Regions from separate parts of the Mesorhizobium sp. M0802 genome, predicted to be linked through region 1. Evidence: riboswitches for the same ligand, from Rfam matches in the RefSeq annotation. Region 1 holds a riboswitch; each other region holds the start of a gene.

Region 1 (4,206 bases):
GCTTGCGACCGCGTAGACCCGCTGTTGCATCGCTCTGTCCCCCGTTCCATGCGCCCATGAAGGGATGCGCCAGTTTCACGGCCTGCCAGCCCTTCCTAAGTGCGTCTAAATCACTCGGCCTATGCTTGGCAAGACAAAGACCCGCGAACACCGCCTGCGTCGGCGACCGTTGCGGCGAAGTCGACCGGCTCAAGCCTCGATTTCGAGCGCCGACAACGGTTTCGAGCAGCAGGCAAGGATGAAACCGTCATCGATCTCGTGGTCGAGGATGCCGCCATTGTGGCTCATCTCGACTTCGCCGGAGACCTTCTTCACCTTGCAGGTGCCGCACAGGCCGAACTCGCAGGCGGCGGGAATCCGCACGCCCGAGCTGCGCGCGGTCTGCAGCACGGTCTGGCCGGCGACGCAGCCGGCATCGACCTCCGAAAGCGAGAAGCGGATCGGCGTCACGGCTTCGACAGGTGCAGCGATGCCGTCCTCGACCGGGGAGGCAAACGGCGCCGGAATTTCCTCCATCACAGGCGCGGCAAAGCTCTCCTGATGGTATTTCGTCATGTCGAAGCCGGCGGCATCCAGCATGCCGCGCACGGCGCGCATGAACGGATCGGGGCCGCAGCAGAAGATTTCGCGCTCGCGGAAATCCGGAGCCAGCAAGGGCAGCCGGATCGCATCGATGCGCCCCATATGGCCGTACCAGCCTTCGCGGCTGGAACGTTCCTCGATCATGAAGCCGAGCGACAGGCCGGGCATATGGCCGCCGAGCAGTTCGAGTTCCTTGCGGAAGATGATCTCTTCGGCACGCCGCGCGCAGTTGACGAAACCGACATCGGTCCATGGCGCGCAGTCGTTCAGCCAGCGCAGCATCGACATCATCGGTGTCACGCCGGAGCCAGCCGAAATGAACAGATATTTGGCCGCCGGGTGGCTGTGCAACGAGAAGTCGCCCGCCGGTCCATAGGCCTTGACATGCGAGCCGGGCACCAGTTGGTCGAACATCCAGCGTGTGCCGATGCTGCCCGGTTGCGCCTTCACTGTCACCGCGATCGAAAACGGCCGCGATGGTGACGACGACAGCGTATAGGTGCGCATCAGCGGCCCGTCCGGTGTCGGCAGTTCCAGCGTCAGGAACTGGCCCGGCTTGTAGCGGAACCAGGTCTGGTTGTCGGAGCGGAAGGTGAAGGTCTTGACGTCAGGCGCCTCGTCGCTGACGCCGATCACTTCCAGCACCTGCAGCCTATCGTTCCACGGCGCCATCTGGTCGAGATGGCGATAGAGCCCAAGATCCGTCATCGCATTCATCCTCCGGTCCTTCTTCGCCTGCTCCAGCTCACGCGACGCTGCGCAGCGCCGGCCTGCCACCTTCGGCAAGGCGCGGGCCGATGAAGGCCGCGTACCATTCGACGAACTGGATCACGCCGCCCTCGTGCAGCTCCGAATAGGGGCCGGGCTCATAGGCCGGAGACAGGATGCCAAAGGCGTTTTCCTCGACGATGCGGCGGTCCTGGTCGTTGGTCTCGGTCCAGACATGGGTGAGCTCCTCAAGGTTGTAGTCGACCCCCTCGACCGCATCCTTGTGCACCAGCCACTTGGTCGTCACCGCGGTTTGCGTGGCGCTGATCGGCAGCACCCGGAAGGTGACCGCATGGTCGATCAGTATGTGGTTCCAGGTCGTCGGATAGTGGTAGTGCATCAAGGTGCCGATGCGGTCGGCGGCAACAGTGTCGGACAGGTTCTTCGTCACCGCGCGCTTTCCCGACATCGTGTAGCTGACGGCATCGCGCAGCAGCGGCGCGCGGGTGGCGCGGTATTGCCCGGCCGGATCGATGCGGAACTTGCTCGGCAGGCCCGCCGCCTCGCATTTCGCCCAGTGCGCCAGCATCTCCGGATCGCTGTCGGCGCCCTGCACGCCGGTCACCGTCGGCGCTTCGGGGAATGTCTTGCACAGCTCTGGATGATTGCCGGCGCAGTGATAGCATTCGCGGTTGTTTTCCCAGACCAGCTTCCAGTTGCCCTTCTCGATGATGGTGCTCTCGAAGGCGACCTTGGCTTCATTCAGCCCGTGCGGCTTGAGGTAGGGCTCTATCATGGCGCGCATCGGCGCAAAGTCGGCAGGTTCTTTTGCCAGGCAGATGAAGATATAGCCGCCGACGCTCTCGCAGGCGACGGGCTTCAGGCCGAACTGGCTCTTGTCGAAACCGTCGGCCATCTGGCGGGCAAACAGCAGCCGGCCGTCAAGCTCGTAGGTCCACTGGTGATAGGGGCAGACAAGCTTTGCCGCCATGCCCTTCTCAGTGTTGCAGACACGGCTGCCGCGATGGCGGCAGGAATTGTGAAAGGCGTTGATGTTGCCCTTCTGGTCGCGGACCAGCACCACCGGATAATCGCCGATCTGCACGGTGATATAGCTGCCGGGCTTCGGCAGTTCGCAATCATGGCCGATGAACAGCCAGTCGCGATACCAGATAAGCTCCATGTCGAGCTTGAAATAGTCCGGGTCGGTGTAGAAGGGCTGTTCCAGCGAAAAGCCTTGCTTGCGGCCGTTCAGGAGCCTCAGCATGTCGTTGCGCGTATCCATAGTTCTGTCCTCGTGGTTTAAGGACTGAACTTGGTGGTGATGGAGGAAGGATCGGACGCAGGCCGGCGCGGCGCCGGACATGCACTATCCACCTCTTGACCGCCCACCGCGATCAGTCGAGTCTATGCATCTCGGGCTGGTTTCCGGGCTCTGGAGTTGTCCTTGCGGACCATCGCGACACCTTCCCAGGCTCTTGCCCAGTGGTCTCCCGTTGCGACTTCAACTCCACCACCGTTGCGGGGGCAGCGCCGGATTCTGACCGGCTTCCCAATTCTCCGCTGCGTCGTCACGAAGCGGCACCTGAGATGCGATCATCTAATCACGGCAGCGATCGCGACGTCGGCATGAAAGCGACATCATATCCATGCGGCGCGACACGCGCGGCTTACGCCCCCCGCCCCCGGGTCAAAGAGCTGAGACGTTTCTTGCGACGCCATCATCGCCGTTTCGAATCGCTGCCGATCCAGTTCGATCGCGGGCAAAAATGGCTCAACGGTATCGAAAAGTTACTATTAGCAATCTCTAATCGAACCGAACGGTTCGTTTCTGTTGACAATGCGTGCAGGACAGTGTGAACGACGGCCCGGAAACCGACATCGGAGCGAACCACTCGGTTCGGCATAAGCGACTGAAAACAATGCGATAAATGACCATAGAGGAACTTCATGGCACAATTTCAAGGTGCAGGACCGTGGTCCACACGGAACAACTTCGTGATTGGAAACCAGCCTATGGCTTTCCCACATCGGGGCTGTCCGAACGACGCGAATTCCTCCCAAGACACGCCGCTAGACGGACAGACAAACTGGAGTACTAAAAATGAAAAAGATCATCCTCACTGCCGCAGCCGTTTTGGCGATCACCGGCAGCGCCTTCGCCGGTAGCGACAATTACGGTTCCAATGGTGCGAACCAGCCAGCCGTCTCGGTCGACAGCTCGTATACGGCTTCCATTCAGAAGCCGGCGCACGCTGACAAGCAGCCTGTCGTTCAGGGCGCCGACCGCGACCTCTACGGCAATCGCTGATCCCGACCAAAGAAGGGCGGCTAACCCGTCGCTCTCGGGATCCCAAAAAATTCAGGAGTATTTGAAAATGAAAAAGATCATCCTTGCTGCCGCCGCCGTTTTGGCCATCTCCGGCAGCGCTTTCGCCGGCAGCGACAACTACGGTTCGAACGGCGCCAACCAGCCTGCGATTACGTCGACCGATAGTGGCCATACGGCTTCGGTTGAGAAGTCGGCTCCAGCCGAGCAGGCGCCTGCCCACGGTGCCGACCGTAACCTTTTCGGCCGCTAAAAGCCGGTTTCCAGCACGTGGCGGGCTTATCCGCTGCAGCTGGCGGCATCAGAAAAATTCAGGAGACTAAAATGAAGAAGATCGTTCTTGCCACCGCAGCCGTTCTGGCTGTTTCGAGCGCTGCCTTTGCCGGCAGCGACAATTATGGCTCCAATGGCGCCAACCAGCCGGCCGCTGCCGTCGACACCACCCGCACTTCGTCGACCGGCACCAACTCGGCGGTCTACAAGCTGCTGAACTCGTCGGACGACCAACAGAAGTTCGTTCCTCAGAGCAGCGACAGGGATCGGTTCGGCAACAACTAACAGCCGAAGCTTAAAAAAAGAGCGGCGGG
Region 2 (4,206 bases), on a different contig from region 1:
CAATCCTTCGCGAAACGCGGCCTCATCGATCTGGATCATCCTTGCGCCGGACCTTTCGAGATCCGTCACTTCGTCGCGGATGGCGAGCGCGATCTGGCGGCAGGCTTCGGAGCGGGGTACGTCGTCTCGAACAAAGGACCAGTTGAGAATGGTCACTGGGCCTGTGAGCATTCCCTTCACAGGCTTTTCCGTAAGCGACTGGGCGAATTGCCACCAGCGCACCGTCATCGGATTGCGCCTCGATACGTCCCCGAAGATGATGGGGGGACGCACGTAGCGCGACCCATAGCTTTGCACCCAGGCATGCTGAGTGAAGGCGAAGCCGGACAGCTGCTCGCCGAAATGCTGTACCATATCGTTTCGTTCGAACTCACCGTGCACCAGCACGTCCAGCCCGATCTCTTCCTGCCAACGAATTGCTGACTCGATCTCCTTCTTCAGGAAAATCTCGTAGTCGACATAACTGAGCTGGCCCTTCGCATGAGCGGACCGCGCGCGGCGTACCTGCGGCGTCTGCGGGAAGGACCCGATTGTCGTCGTCGGGAACGGCGGCAGCCCGAGCGTGCCGGCCTGGACTCTGGAGCGCTCGCCAAAAGCGCTCTCTCGTCGTTTCATGCTACGGTCAATGCTGGCGATCCGCCCCTCAACAAGCGGGTCATGGATCTTCGTGGACGTCAAGCGAGTGGCGGCAGCCTCGGCAGAAGCTTTCAACGCGGCTGCCACCGCATCCCTGCCTTTGGAAAGGGCCCGGGCCAGCAAGACCAGCTCGTCGGTCTTCTGGGCCGCGAAGGCGAGCCACGACCTGATGTCGGCCTCGAGTTCCGTCTCCATGCGCAGGTCAATCGGCACATGCAGCATCGAGCAAGAAGGCGCGATTTCGACGCGGTCCAAGGGCCAGCCGGCGACGATCGGTTTGATGCGGTCGAGAATGGCGGGCAGGTTCGCACGCCAGACGTTGCGGCCATCGATCAAGCCGAGCGAGAGCACCAGATCCTTCGGAGCGAGCCGACCCACCGTTTCCAGCTGCTCGGGAGCGCGCACGAGATCAATATGCAGGCCGGCCAGGGGCAGAGAAACCGCGGTTTCGAGATTGTCTCCCAGCGACCCGAAATACGTAGCCAGCATGATCTTCAGCTCGGGCGCGGCTTTCGACAGCTGGCCATAGGCGAATTCGAACGCAGCTCGTTCGTTCGGGTTCAGATCGAGGACAAGCGCTGGCTCATCGATCTGCACCCAGTCGGCTCCCGACAGCTTCAGCCTCTGCAGGACTTGCTCGTAAACGGGCAGCAGCCGCGGTAGGAGCGCGATGGGACCGAACCCTTCGGCACGCGATTTCGCCAGCTTGAGGAAGGTGATGGGTCCAAGGATGACTGGGCGTGTGTGAATGCCGAGAGCTTTAGCCTCGAGGAAGTAATCGACCGGCTTCGATGACGAGAGGGCGAACGTCTGATCATCATCGAGTTCCGGCACAATGTAGTGGTAGTTGGTGTCAAACCACTTGGTCATTTCCATCGCGGTTACACCAGGTCCATGAGCCTCCTCCTGGTGACCAGCGTGTCCACAATCCTCCGTCTGACCCTGGTTGCCGCGCGCCATTGCGAAGTAGATGTCAAGTGGGACCTCGCCGCTATTCCAGCCGTACCGGGATGGAATGGCCCCGACCATGGCTGCGGTGTCGAGCACATGGTCGTAAAGCGAGAAGTCGTTCGACGGGATTTTCGACACGCCGCGATCGCGCTGCTCTTCCCAGCTAGCGGCTCGGAGCGCCTTCGACGTCGCAAGAAGGTCGCCAGCGGACGATGTTCCGGACCAGTAGCTTTCGAGGGCGAATTTCAGTTCTCGCCGACGACCGAAGCGCGGCACGCCGAGCGTTGCTACAGGAATTTGCTGAGAGACAGTCATGTCATACCCCGATGGTTGGGGGCGTCGGTGACAAGGAAGGCGCTAGCAGGCCGGCACGCCGGTTGCAGCGGCCACCGAGACACCCCGCCCGTGGACGTAATTCGCCGTGGCAGGTCTCTGGCTCGCGGGGTCATAGCCTCTACCCGTCTTCCCGAGGGTATTCGCCTCAGTGAGATGAGTGGATTGGCTCGCCGCTAACAGTTGCGGGGGCAGCGCCGGCATCGCACCGGCTTCCCTCTTAGCTTCGCTGCGGCAGCGCCGCACGCGAAGAACCACGACACGCAGACAATCACAACAATCCGCTCTCCTGTCAATGACGCATAACCAAATGTTTATGTCGTTATGCGATCGCGCTTTTACGCTTGTCTAACATTGTGAAATATTCAGTCGCCCATTGGCTGCGCTGCTGCGCTGCCACCATTGTCCAACTAATGGATTCCTGTCGGGCTGCGACATCCCTCGCAGGTCGCCCATGAAGGATTTCGGACAAGACTTCAAGCGCGTGACAACGTCGTTAGAATGCAGAAGATCGCAGCGAGCTTTGACACAGTTCCGCCACTGCGGTCATCGCGTCAGTAGGGCGGCTGGTTAGTTGCCCGCGCATCTACAGCAACCCAGCCCGTTCCGCCTCGCGGCGCAAATTCTGCCGCGGCCTTGGCCCGAGCTGCTGGATCACCAGCCCGGCTGCCAGCGACCCGAGATCGCCGCAATCCTGCAGGCTGCGTCCGGTCGTGTAGCCGTAGAGGAAGCCAGCGGCGTAGAGGTCGCCGGCGCCGGTGGTGTCGACCAGTTCGCGGATCGTCGTCGCCTGGATGGTGACGGTCTCGTCGCCGCGCACGATCACTGAGCCTTTTTCGGAGCGGGTGACGGCGGCAATCTTGCAGTCCTTGCGGATAGCCGCCAGCGCCTCGTCGAAGGATTTTGTCTGGTAGAGCGACTTGATCTCGTGGCTGTTGGCAAAGACGATGTCGACAGTGCCCGAGCGCATCAGCTCGAGGAACTCGTCCCGGTAGCGGTCGACGCAGAACGAATCCGACAACGTCATCGACACTTCGCGTCCGGCCTCGTGTGCGAGCTTCGCCGTCTGCCGGATCGCCTCCTTGGCGCGCGGCGGATCCCACAGATAGCCCTCGAAATAGGTAACCTTGGCGCCGGATGCCTTGTCGGCCTCGACATCCTCAGGGCCAAGCTCGACGCAGGCGCCGAGATAGGTGTTCATCGAGCGCTCGCCGTCGGGCGTGACGAAGATCATAGAGCGCGCCGTCGGCGGCTCGCCCTTGAGCGGCCTGGTGTCGAAGGCGACACCCTGTGCATGGATATCGTGCGCATAGATTTCGCCCAGCGCATCGTTGGAGACCTTGCCGAAGAAGGCGGCGCGTCCGCCGAAGCTGGCTACGCCCGCCGCCGTGTTGCCGGCACTGCCGCCGGAGGCCTCGATCGCCGGGCCCATGCGGCTGTAGAGCAGTTCGGCGCGGCGCGTGTCGATCAGGTTCATCGCGCCCTTGATGATGCCGTTGATCTCGAGGAATGCCTCGTCGCACTGGGCGATGATGTCGACAATGGCATTGCCGATGCAAAGCACGTCATAATCCGGCATCAATGTCTCCGCCAAAAAACCCGAGCCGGCTTCTCGCCACGCCTGCCAGGCGCGGGTCTGCCCGGTGGAAATGGGCTTTCCGCTTGCCAATCCGTTCGCCGGCGGCTTCTCACGGGGCGGCGAGTCCTGCCTCGCGACGCAATTCGTCCGCCCTGTCTGTCTTCTCCCAGGTGAAATCAGGCTCTTCACGGCCGAAATGGCCATAGGTCGCTGTATTGCGATATATAGGGCGTAAGAGATCAAGCATCTTGATAATGCCTTTCGGTCTGAGATCGAACAACTCAAGAATGAGGCGCTCGATCCTGCTTTCCTCAACCCTGGCTGTCCCGAACGTGTTGACCATGACGGAAACCGGACTGGCCACGCCGATTGCGTAAGCAAGCTGCACCTCGCACACGTCCGCAAGTCCGCTAGCGACGATGTTCTTTGCGACATAGCGGGCTGCATAGGCAGCCGAGCGGTCAACCTTGGACGGGTCCTTGCCCGAGAAGGCGCCGCCACCATGACGACCCATCCCGCCATAGGAATCGACGATGATCTTGCGTCCAGTGAGACCGCAGTCGCCGCGCGGCCCGCCGACTACGAACCGCCCCGTCGGGTTGACCAGAATTCTGATGCCTTCCGTCTCCAGGTGGGTCGGCAGGACAGGCTTTATGATTTCCTCAATGACGCCCTCGCGGACAGTCTCTTGCGAGACCTGCTCGTCA
Region 3 (4,206 bases), on a different contig from region 1:
CCCATCGTGTGCCAGACGACGCGGCCGCCAAACGCCGCGAAGGCATCCTTCTCGCCGGTGTGCCATTTGCCCTTGATGAACTGGACGATTCCGACGCGCTTGCCATAGCCGAGCATGCGTAGCGCCAGCCCGAAGGCAGCCGTGGTCTTGCCCTTGCCGGGTCCGGTGTTGACGATCAGCAGCCCCTTCTCGACCGTCTTTTCCGCGACCTCGGCGTCCTGCACCGCCTTGCGCTTGGCCATCTTGGCGCGATGGCGCTCTTCGTCTTTTGCGTCGATATCGGTCATCTCATTTCACCTTGAGCGGCAGCCCCGCCACCATCAGAAGCACCATATCAGCTACCACCGCGATCTGCTGGTTGAGCCTGCCGGCGGCATCGCGGAACCGGCGTGCCAGCGCATTGTCGGGCACAATGCCTTGTCCGACTTCGTTGGAGACCACGAACCACGGCCCGCGCGGCCGCGAAAGCACATCGGCCAGCCGCCGGCACTCCCCCTCTAGATCATGATCGGCCAGCATATAATTGGTCAGCCAAAGCGTCAGGCAGTCGACAAGCACCGGCTGGTTGTCCGGCAATGCCTCGAGCGCACCTGCAAGATCAAGCGGAGCATCGATGGTCGCCCATCCCTCGCCGCGGCGCGAGCGGTGTTGCGCGATGCGCTCGCGCATTTCGCCGTCATAGGCTTGCGCGGTGGCGATATAGGCCCATGGCGGCGGCAACGCCGTCGCCAAAGTTTCGGCATGCGCGCTCTTGCCGGAGCGCGCACCGCCGATGATGAAGGTCAAACTGCGATCAGGCAAAGCTGTCGCGCAGGCTGGTCGCGGTGCCGGTGAAGCGCGAGTGCACTATGCCGACAACTGCGCCGAGCACCAGCCAGAACACCAGATTGGTCAGCGTCACCGCCACCACGAACTGATGATGCAGGCCCTCCGGGATCGGCGTTACGAAACTGTCAGGCTGCGGCGCGCCGACAATATGCGGGGCGACGATCAGGACGACGGCGAGCACGGTCAGGGGCGCCGACGTGCGGAAGGTGATAAGGGCAAGGCCGATCGCGGTTGCCATCACCGTTGCCCACCACCAGATCTGGCGCTGTATGAGATCGGCCGCCGGCATTGCCGGCAGTTCCGGCGGCAGGCCGAGTCCCGGCGCCAGCGTGAACACGGCAAAGCCCGCCAGACCCCAGAACACGCCCTGGCGCCAGCTGCCGATGCCGCCGGCGAACTCGGAAACCGCCACCAGGACCAGCGCGAAGCCGATGCCGGTGACGATATTGGCGACGACACTGAAGGCGAAACGCTCGAGGCCGTCGGCCGGCGCCCAGCCTTCGTCCTCCGCCGGCGCGGCTGCTTCAGCCGGGGCTGCGCTGCTCACGGCATTTTCCGCCGGCGCGGCGGTGCTCATGGCATTGGTGTCCGCAGCGTTGGCGGTCGGCGCCGCGGCATGCTGATGCTCATGGCCGCCACCAGCCTTTTCGTAGACCTCCGCCTTGAGGATCAGCGGCACGGTGGCGTAGGCCTGCATGCAGGCGAGAGCGACACCGGCCACGAGCCCTGCGATCGCCGCGATGAACACGACGTTGCGAAACAGGTTCATGATGTCAGATCCTCGTCAGTGGCAGGGAAACGCCATCGAATGGCGATAGTCGTGCGCCGCATTGTGGACCGCATCGATATGCGAGAAACCGACAACGCCGACGACGAAAATGCCCAGAAACGCGCTAAGCACGAGCTGCATGAAGCGCGACTGCGAGGAGACGGAAGCGCCGAGAGAGACGGAAGCGGTATTCATATCTTGTCCTTTCGCCCTCCACCCGAGGGCATCGAAGTCAGTTCCCTGTCGCCGGCAGGTCTCCTGGCTCGCGGATCAGCGCCCTTCCCCACCTTCCCGAGGAAAAAATCCTCAGTGGCTTGGAGAGGACTACCGCACACAGTTGCGGGGGCAGCCACGGCATTGGGCAACAAGTCAGCCCTCACCGCATTCCCTCTTGGTCCCTAACGGAACCGACGACATGCATGACTATAGGCTGAAACGGCCGCATCCGGCAAACCAAATTCCGCCGGCCAACAGCGCGAATGCGCCATGCGGCGTTACGGGTTCAACGCGGTGATCCGCTCGGCAACCAGCCGCTGCAGCCGCCACAGATGGCGATCGTGAATGCCGCGCTCTTCAAGGTTTTTCACCGTGTTGTAGAGATAGTCGGCGCCCGACCCCCAGTGCCCGCAGGACGTGGCCAGCCTTTCGACGACCTTGCCCTCGTCGAGCGGGCCGGAATAGGTCAGGCCGTTGCGGTTGATGACGAAGGCCAATGCCCTGAGCGGTCCGGCCTCGCTTGCAAGCTTCAGCATGCGCGGCCGGTAGCTTGTCGGCTTCAGCGTGACTTCGCGCCGGAAAAGCCGGCCCAACTGCTCGCGCCGGTTATTGTCGGTCAGCCGAAAGGCGACGCCCTTGCATTGTCCGCCACGGTCCAGCGCCATCATCAGGCCGGGGCTGTCCTTGGTGCCGCGCCAGCGCGTCATGTTCATGCAAAAGGACCGATGCCAGCCGCGCGCCAAGGCAACGCGGTCCTCGACATAATCTATTTCCGGTTTCCAGATCAGCGATCCATAGCCGAACAGCCATAGCGGTTCGCTGTCCGGGAGTTCGACCTGCAATTCATCCAGCAGCGCGTCATAGTCGGCTTCATCGAGATGCATCGCGTCCGGATCCGGCCCGGGGTCCCTGATCTCGCGCCAGCAGCGCGCGACCAGCTCCGGCGTAAGCGACATCTGTCGTGCGGCCACGTTCCGAATCCCCCCAATTTCCGAATGTCCCATGTCCACGACATGATTATGCGCCGCGCCTGCAACCGGCAATGCGGCACTCTGATTGACAAACGATTTGCCGGGGTGTCGGCTGACGCTTCATAGGAAGCCAGCCATGCATCCCAACCCGAGCGAGCGCAACCCCTATAACGGCCTGAGCCGGGCCGAACCGACGCTACCGTCATCGGCCTATTGGGATAGCGAGGCTTACCAGCGCGATCTCGACGCCATCTGGTACAAAAGCTGGCTGCTCGTCTGCCGCGAGGCCGATCTTGCCCAGCCTTTGGCATTCAGGACATTCCGCGTCGGCACGCAGGCAATCGTCGTGCTGCGCGACGAGACCGGCGAGTTGCGCGCCTTCCACAACACGTGCCGGCATCGCGGCTCGCAGCTTTGCCAGGAAAGCGAGGGCCGGCTGAAAGCGCGGCTCATCACTTGCCCCTACCACGCCTGGTCCTACTCGCTGCGCGGCGATCTCGTGCGCGTTCCCTCGAAATCTCTGCCCGAAGGTTTCGACAAGGCCGATCATTCGCTCTACCGGGTGGCGCTGTCGGTGTGGCGCGGCTTTGTCTTTGTGAACCTTCAGCAGGCGACGGCCGGCTCCGCCGAGACCTCCTTCGATCCCGCATCCGGCGACCTCGCCAACTGGCCGCTGGAAACGCTGGTATCAGGCCATGTCCTGCGCAAGGTGATGAACTGCAACTGGAAAATCTTCTGGGAGAACTTCAACGAGTGCCTGCATTGCCCAGGCGTCCACAAGGACCTGTCTCGGCTGGTGCCGATATACGGCCGCGGCCTGATGAGCCGGCACGACGACCCCGACTGGGTCCGCCATGCCGACAATGACGCGCCGGAGTTTTCGGGTGGCCTGCGCGCCGGCGCCGAGACCTGGTCGCGCGACGGACATGCCCATGGCCCGGTCTTCCCGGGCCTGACGCCGGCCGAGCGTGCGGCCGGACAGACCTATGCCACCAGCCTGCCCTCGATGTTCATCGTCGGCCATGTCGATTATGTCAGGACGGTGCGACTGATGCCGCTCGGTCCCGAACAGACCGAACTCACCGCCGAGTGGCTGTTCGCGCCCGAGGCGCTTGCCGAGACCGACATCGACAATGTCGTCGCCTTCGGCACCCAGGTGCTGGAGGAGGATGCCGCGATCTGTGAGATCAATCAGAAAGGCCTGCGCTCGATGCGCCACCAGGCCGGCGTTCTGATGCCGGAGGAGTACGATCTGCACCGCTTCCACAACTGGGTGCGCGAGCGGCATGCAGCGCTTGAGGCAACCGCCTGATCGGCGACTAAAGCGACTTCGGCAAATAGCGCCAGGTGATAAAGCCGCAAACAGCGGCCAGAATGCCCAGCGTCACGAACACCGAGCCGAGGCCGAAAAACGCCAGCACC

The links. Region 1 has a riboswitch for cobalamin ahead of NKI10_RS05840 (aromatic ring-hydroxylating oxygenase subunit alpha). Riboswitches for the same ligand answer to the same signal wherever they lie in the genome.
Region 2: it holds a riboswitch for cobalamin, as region 1 does, so the genes downstream of both, metE (5-methyltetrahydropteroyltriglutamate--homocysteine S-methyltransferase) here and NKI10_RS05840 (aromatic ring-hydroxylating oxygenase subunit alpha) in region 1, are expected to answer to the same signal.
Region 3: it holds a riboswitch for cobalamin, as region 1 does, so the genes downstream of both, NKI10_RS07105 (CbtB domain-containing protein) here and NKI10_RS05840 (aromatic ring-hydroxylating oxygenase subunit alpha) in region 1, are expected to answer to the same signal.

What each region holds. Positions count from the first base shown of each region.
Region 1 covers NZ_JAMYOY010000002.1:560,330-564,535, forward strand. Annotated here, with positions in the region: gene NKI10_RS05830 (PqqD family protein) at 1-30, opposite strand, end outside; gene NKI10_RS05835 (FAD-binding oxidoreductase) at 190-1,290, opposite strand; gene NKI10_RS05840 (aromatic ring-hydroxylating oxygenase subunit alpha) at 1,328-2,575, opposite strand; cobalamin riboswitch at 2,693-2,894, opposite strand; gene NKI10_RS05845 (DUF680 domain-containing protein) at 3,395-3,601, shown strand; gene NKI10_RS05850 (DUF680 domain-containing protein) at 3,669-3,872, shown strand; gene NKI10_RS05855 (DUF680 domain-containing protein) at 3,944-4,177, shown strand.
Region 2 covers NZ_JAMYOY010000029.1:15,334-19,539, reverse strand. Annotated here, with positions in the region: gene metE (5-methyltetrahydropteroyltriglutamate--homocysteine S-methyltransferase) at 1-1,902, opposite strand, end outside; cobalamin riboswitch at 1,994-2,194, opposite strand; gene NKI10_RS28445 (adenosine kinase) at 2,507-3,499, opposite strand; gene metK (methionine adenosyltransferase) at 3,609-4,206, opposite strand, start outside.
Region 3 covers NZ_JAMYOY010000003.1:250,436-254,641, forward strand. Annotated here, with positions in the region: gene cobO (cob(I)yrinic acid a,c-diamide adenosyltransferase) at 1-287, opposite strand, end outside; gene cobU (bifunctional adenosylcobinamide kinase/adenosylcobinamide-phosphate guanylyltransferase) at 289-801, opposite strand; gene NKI10_RS07100 (CbtA family protein) at 794-1,597, opposite strand; gene NKI10_RS07105 (CbtB domain-containing protein) at 1,613-1,792, opposite strand; cobalamin riboswitch at 1,829-2,024, opposite strand; gene NKI10_RS07110 (gamma-glutamylcyclotransferase) at 2,092-2,784, opposite strand; gene NKI10_RS07115 (aromatic ring-hydroxylating oxygenase subunit alpha) at 2,921-4,096, shown strand; partial or broken gene NKI10_RS07120 (MFS transporter) at 4,104-4,206, opposite strand, start outside.